One region of the Bacillus halotolerans genome, then DNA from elsewhere that is predicted to be linked to it. Evidence: predicted binding sites of a transcription regulator. Region 1 holds the regulator's gene; the other holds the start of a gene.
What was found. The regulator LexA, encoded in region 1, represses DNA repair genes until DNA is damaged. The targets are predictions, from matches to a motif close to CGAACATATGTTCG.

Region 1 (3,423 bases):
ACAATCTCCGAGATCGGAACTTCTATTCTTTCTTTTCCGCTGTTTTCATGCTGGTTTTTCAGGTTCTTTTGTGGCTTAAAACCATTTTTCACTGCGCGTTTCATTCCGCGTTTAATTTTCATGTTGTGGATTTTCCGCTGGTATTCCTCCACAATGCTGACGATTTCCAGCACCATAGAGTCAGCCTCTGATAACTCCAGCTCACCTCTGTGAGCGGTCGTATATACTTTCACACCTTCCCTGTAAATACAATGAAGAAGTGCAATTTTCGCGTTTCCCCGGCCGAGTCTTGTTTCATCCTGAACTAAAATCACATCAATATTTGAATTCTTGATATGATCAAGCAAATCAAATACACCATCCCGGTCCATTTCATATCCGCTGGCTTTTTCAGAAATCACTTTGACGACTTCCATGCCGTTCTCGGCAGCAATGGCCGTAAGCTCCTCCTCCTGCCGCTTTAATGAGGTTTCTTGCTGTTCTTTATTTGTGCTTACTCGGGCATAAATGAGTGCTTTCACCTTCTACCTTTCCTCTCTATTTAACAGTAGCCAGTTCGTATGCAGCCGGGTGTTCCTTTTTTAATGGAATCACCAATTCATCCCCCGGCTGAATCTCAGACGTCTGGAGATTATTTTTTTCAGCTACCCATTCAACAAAATCACTTTTATTTATCTTTTTTGAGTCATCCACCTGATCAGCAAGCGACCAGAGCGTATCCCCAGACTGAACTTTTATTTTAACATATTGATTAAGCTCCTGGTCGCTGCTTGTATATGACAACAGAAGGATAACCACGCTTAGAATCACAGTGAACAGGCCGACAAAAATAATAGATTCTTTATTCATGATAACAACCTCCGACAAGAATGTTTGTTCGCTTTTTTATAATTTCAGTATATACGAACAAACGTTTCTGTCAATTGTTTTTTTCGAACCTATGTTTGTACTGTCAGGAAAATCATGCTATAATCTATTTAAAATCGACGTTTAGAGGTGCAAAAAATGACGAAGCTATCAAAAAGGCAACTTGATATCCTCCGTTTTATTAAAGCAGAGGTTAAATCAAAAGGATATCCGCCTTCGGTTAGAGAGATCGGAGAGGCTGTCGGCCTTGCGTCCAGTTCTACTGTCCACGGCCATTTGGCCCGTTTGGAAACAAAAGGGCTGATTAGACGCGATCCGACAAAACCAAGAGCGATAGAAATTCTGGATGAAGAAGTAGAGATTCCAAAAAGCCAAGTCGTTAATGTACCGGTAATCGGAAAAGTAACGGCGGGCTCACCTATTACAGCGGTTGAAAACATTGAAGAATACTTCCCGCTTCCTGACCGTATGGTTCCTCCGGATGAGCATGTGTTTATGCTGGAGATCATGGGTGACAGTATGATTGACGCAGGTATACTTGATAAGGACTATGTTATTGTAAAACAGCAAAACACGGCGAATAACGGTGAAATCGTAGTGGCGATGACAGAAGATGATGAAGCTACGGTAAAACGTTTCTATAAAGAGGATACACACATTCGCTTACAGCCTGAAAATCCAACCATGGCTCCGATCATACTGCAGAATGTCAGCATATTAGGAAAAGTAATTGGTGTGTTCAGAACTGTCCATTAAACTATTGAACTATCAGTTACAAAGAATAAACCCCCTCTTCCTTTGCGGAGTGGGGGTTTTGTTTTAAAAAAAAGCAGGCTCGCCCTGGCTTAGGTGCGAACCTGAATAGGAGGAAAAAGAACATCATGTTTACACCATAATTATCCATCATTCAATTGTTGAAGTCAAGAAATTTTCTTTCCTTAACGAAACTTTTTTTAAAAAAAGTGCTGTTTAAAAAATTAGACGTTCTTTTCTTATAAATGTTTCGATTTTCGGACGTGAAAAGATGAGTTATACTCTCCTCTTTTATATTGAGCGAGGCAAAAGGAAATATACTGAATATTTAGTACATAGTTTATTTAGTTAATTTATTCCGCAAAAAAAGCTCACTTCTTTTCAAAAATGTGAGCATCAATCAAAATTAAAATATTCTACACCATAGCGGCCTTTTACATGAACACTTGCACAGTTTTCTGAATGTTCTTCAGCTAATATTCGATACCGGTGATAAGGTTCAATGGAAACCTTATCGTGAGCGCTAAAGTCAAACCAATTACCGGTGAATTGTTTTGTGCTTAACGTAGTATAATCCCCTGCAAGTCCCATTCGCTGAAGCTTAATGTTAACTGAACAAGTGTTCACTCCTAATATCGTAAATTGGTATCCTAAAAAATAATCCATTGCCGGTACATCACTAATGTTTTCTACATAAAGCGCTTTTGTTCCGTCATTTAGAATAAAGTCGGTTTTATGCTCAAAATGTGAAGTTGCTGCATGAATGGTCCCGGTTCCAAAAACACATAGCAAAACAGCTGTCATGAGCAATATTTTATTTCTCAACTGCAATCCCCCTCCTTTACCATATATTAACCCCATAAGATAAATATGTATATTCCCTGTTACTCTGTTTCCCGTGCTTTTTCAATCGTTAAAATCCATGTGGGTTTTAGCTTGCTTATAATATTGAAGTCTGTCTTGAAGAGTTCCTGTATGGAATTCAAATTTATGGCCGTCAGGATCAGTGTAATAAATTGATTTTCGATCACGTACATCTCGTTCTCTCCCAGACAAAATAGTAACATGAAGGTTTTTTAATTTTGCGGACATTTCTTCAAACTTGCTTTCCTCAATTGTAAAAGCGATATGGGTATAAGAAGCGTTAATATCATTTCTGGGAATGTCACGCTCTTCGTTGAGAGCCAGCCATATGCCGTTTAAATCGAAATATGCAGTGCTCTTTCCTTTAACCAGCAGTTTAGCATCAAAGACATTTTGATAAAACTCGATGGAAGTCAGTAAATCAGAAACAGAAAATAACAAGTGATTGATCCCTTTGATCTCCACTGTGTCTCCTCCTTAGTATTTAAAGATAGATGATTAAAAACCAGTGAATAATTGATTATTTTAACAGAAGCTCATCCCACCCCTTGTGTACGGGCATTGCAGCCAGAAAGTTTCAAACGACCAGCAAAAAATACCAGTGTAAACAAAAGCAATTTGTTCAAAATAAACCATATTACTTCAGAAGGGAATGACCGTTATGAATGGCTACGGCCTTCATGAAACGTTGGAATTGCACGAATTGCTTACGTTTAAGAATCTTTGTTTGACAAAATCTTCAACCATGACGGGACTTGTACAAGATGAAGAATTAAAGAGTATTCTTGAGCAGGATGCTCAAAAAACAAAACAGCAGGTTGCGCGTTTGCAGGAATTGCTGTCAGTGAGAGGTGAACAAGCGTGAATGAGTTCTTTCAAAAATTAGCCGGAATGGGCAGCATGACCGAACAAGTGATCGCAACGGATTTTTTAATATCG
Region 2 (3,423 bases), 820 kb from region 1:
CAGGCTGAACAGCAGGGCCGGAAATAGCTGTGTGACGAGGCTGTATCCCATAAGGAGAAGCGTAACGATTGTGTTCCCGCCTTTGAATGTAAAGTACACAGCAATCAGCGCAATCACAGGCACTAAACATTTAGCTAATAATGACACCTGCTGTTCCGTCGTGCGGGGAGCAAACACTTGATAAACATTTTTGGCAAACAAAGTGGAGGCCGACATTAAAATCATGGAACCCGGCACAAGCGCTGTCAGCAGTCCGGCTGCACCGATGATTCCGACAAACCAAGGATCAAAGGTTTGAAGAGACAGTCTCAAAAGTGATAAATCCGCGTCTGCGCCTTTCAGACCGGGAACTTGCAGGATAGCCGCAAAGCCGACGAAAAGGACGAATAGAAGGACCAGCTGGTATAAAGGCATAATAATGGCGTTTTTTCGAAAGACTTTTGGGTTTTCTGCTGAATAGGAAGCGGAAAACGTATGGGGCCACATGTAAAAGCCCAGCGCCGTCAGCAGCACGGTTGAACTGAACCATGCAGCACTTTGCCCTGTTTCGGGCAGGGTAATAAAACCGGGATTTGCGTTTTCAATCTGCTGAAACATGTCTTGAAATCCGCCGTAGTAATGAATCGGCAGATATATGCCTAAGAATAAAACGACGGCCAAAATCATGATGTCTTTGACAACGGATATCCAGGCGGACCCGTGGATGCCGGATACCATAACGTAAACTGTGATTGAAATGACGCCGATCCAAATGGCAGCAGTAGGAGAAATTTTTCCGTAAGACGTTTCCGATACAATCAATCCAAGCCCTTTCAGCTGCAGCACAAGATAAGGAATAAGCGCGGCAATGCCGACAAGTGAGACGAGCACACCAAGCAGCGGGCTGTTGTACTTTTTGATGAAAAAATCGGACTGCGACATCAGCTTATGCTGTTTCGCATAGGACCATACCGCCGGCAGGAGCCAATAAGAAAGAATATAGGCCAGACAGCCGTAGGCGATGATGTAAAAGGCAGGCCCGCCTTTTCCGTAAGCCCAGCCGCTTCCGCCGAGAAACGTAAACGTCGTATAAATCTCTCCTGCCATCAATAGGAAAACAAAGACAGTACCGAAGCCGCGGCCTCCAACCGTCCACTGCTCAAGGTCCATGTCTTTTCCTTTTTGGGCGCGTACGCCGAGAAACATGCTGAATAGCAGGACACCGAAAATGATGATGAGAGCTGCGTTCATTCTGCTTCCTCCCTTTTATTTTCTTTGTCGAGGACATACACGATCGCCATCAGGACAGAGGTCAGCAAAGCCCACATGACGACATAGGCGAGAATGAATGGCATGCCAAACAGATAGGGTGTCACTTTGTTTGCAAAAGGGATGCCAAGCAAAAGTCCGATGAAGGGCAAAGCGGCAAGAATGTGAATCAGTTTCATAAAATCCTCCTTTGATCAAAAGTTGGGCGGTGCGTGTCATGCGCGGGCTGCAAATCATGTCGCTAATCTGGCGGCACATGTCATTTTTTGGGGAGTGAAAGGCTGTGGTACGAATTATAAATAAATTTATTTTGTTTGTATAGTGTGAATTGTCTGAAATTTATTCTTGAGGAGCTAGAAGGGGGGACGGGCGCAAGGAGGGGAATACAGAATGATTCGAAAGACTCATGGCGAGTCCGGCGCAAATAAATAGTATGTTAACAAACTGCTTACTTGCTCCCGGATTCGCGGGTTAAAATAGCGGTGTTTTTCTTCGTAGCCATCGATGACAAATAAATAAAGCGTAAAGGCTTCATCACGCTCAGCCTCGTGGATGGCGATTTTTCTTTTCCTCAGCTCTTTTCTGACCTCAATCAGATCCTTTTGTGCTATTTTTAATGATTCGTTGATAAGTTGTATATAAGGGTGTTTCAATTTTAATGAGCTTTTCTCAATTCCGCCGAGATCGCGGTTTAAAATGGTAATGACCATAGGCAAAAAGAGAGCCCGCTCTATCAATTCATATCCTTCCGGCTGCAAATGCGGCATGGTAACTCCTTCTTTCTTAAGGGAACGTTTGTTCTTGTTATATTCTATATCGGCTGGTGAAATGTTTCAAGACAGAAAAAATCACCAAAACTTTTTAGTTTTTCGCCGAGAATGTGTAGAATAAGAATAGACAAACCCGGTGAGGAGTATAAACGTTGGAGCAATTTTTATACTATTTGACAGAGGATCGTTTAACTGAATTATTTCAAAGCTATAGGGCTTTCGGTCCGCTTATTGCTGTGCTGCTGCCTTTAATTGAAGCATTTCTTCCGTTTTTGCCGCTTATCGTTTTTGTGGTGGCGAATACAAATTCGTTTGGATTGTGGGAAGGCTTCATCCTGTCATGGGCCGGATCAACAGCGGGGTCCATTCTCGTGTTTTTCATTGTCCGTCATTATGGACAAAGAAGAGCTCTTGGATTCATCCGCAGGCATCCGTCTGTCAGAAAGCTTATGTTATGGGTGGAAAGACACGGTTTTGGCCCGATGTTTCTGCTGCTTTGTTTTCCATTTACACCGTCTGCCGCGGTGAATGTGGTCGCCGGTTTGTCAAGGATCGGGACGCGGCCGTTTGTTTTGGCGGCAGCCTCGGGAAAGCTCGTCATGATTTTTATGATCAGCTTCATCGGATATGATCTTCACGCGCTGATCACACAGCCGATTCGCACGGTTATTGCCGTTCTGGTGATTGCTGTCTTATGGTATGTCGGCAAAAGGGTGGAACGGCATCTGCATGTGAGAGCCAGCCAGCGTGAGCATGATGGAGGGAGACAGTAACATGAAAAAACGGTTTTGGTTTCTTGCCGGTGTCGTGTCCGTAGTTCTCGCCATTCAAGTCAAAAATGCCGTCTTTATTGATTACAAAGTAGAAGGCATCAGCATGAACCCGACTTTTCAGGAAGGGAACGAACTGTTGGTCAATAAATTTTCACATCGATTCAAAACCATCCATCGTTTTGATATTGTTTTGTTTAAAGGCCCTGATCAAAAAGTGCTGATAAAGCGAGTCATTGGATTGCCCGGTGAATCGATCAAATATAATGACGATCAGCTGTATGTGAACGGAAAACAGGTGGCTGAACCATTTTTGAAACCATTGAAATCTGTATCTGCCGGAAGCCATGTAACGGGAGATTTTTCACTGAAAGAAACGACAGGGAAAAAGACGTTATCGAAGGGGCAATATTTTGTAATCGGAGATAATCGCATATATAGCTTTGACAGCCGGCATTTCGGTCCGATCAGGGAAAAAGACATTGTCGGAGTCATTTCGGATTAGGAACTGTACACTGAGAAAAAGGCGCCATTTGAAAGGCGTCTTTTTTGTGCTGGTTGGAAAAATATGTTGCGAGATCATTTGTCACCCGATATAATTATTTTTGTTACGTGTGTAACAAAATGAAATATTC

Region 2: a site for LexA is predicted at 2,037-2,050, ahead of DIC78_RS04360 (YhjD family protein). Genes of this name have one in related genera too.

What each region holds. Positions count from the first base shown of each region.
Region 1 is NZ_CP029364.1:51,132-54,554, forward strand. It holds gene DIC78_RS00250 (YneB family resolvase-like protein) at 1-521, opposite strand, end outside; gene yneA (cell division suppressor protein YneA) at 538-849, opposite strand; gene lexA (transcriptional repressor LexA) at 1,006-1,623, shown strand; gene DIC78_RS00270 (hypothetical protein) at 2,017-2,445, opposite strand; gene fosM (FosM family fosfomycin resistance protein) at 2,527-2,949, opposite strand; gene DIC78_RS00280 (DUF892 family protein) at 3,146-3,349, shown strand; gene DIC78_RS00285 (spore coat protein) at 3,346-3,423, shown strand, end outside.
Region 2 is NZ_CP029364.1:867,677-871,099, reverse strand. It holds gene DIC78_RS04370 (sodium:solute symporter family protein) at 1-1,230, opposite strand, end outside; gene DIC78_RS04365 (DUF3311 domain-containing protein) at 1,227-1,427, opposite strand; gene DIC78_RS04360 (YhjD family protein) at 1,653-2,015, opposite strand; gene DIC78_RS04355 (TVP38/TMEM64 family protein) at 2,171-2,791, shown strand; gene lepB (signal peptidase I) at 2,793-3,293, shown strand.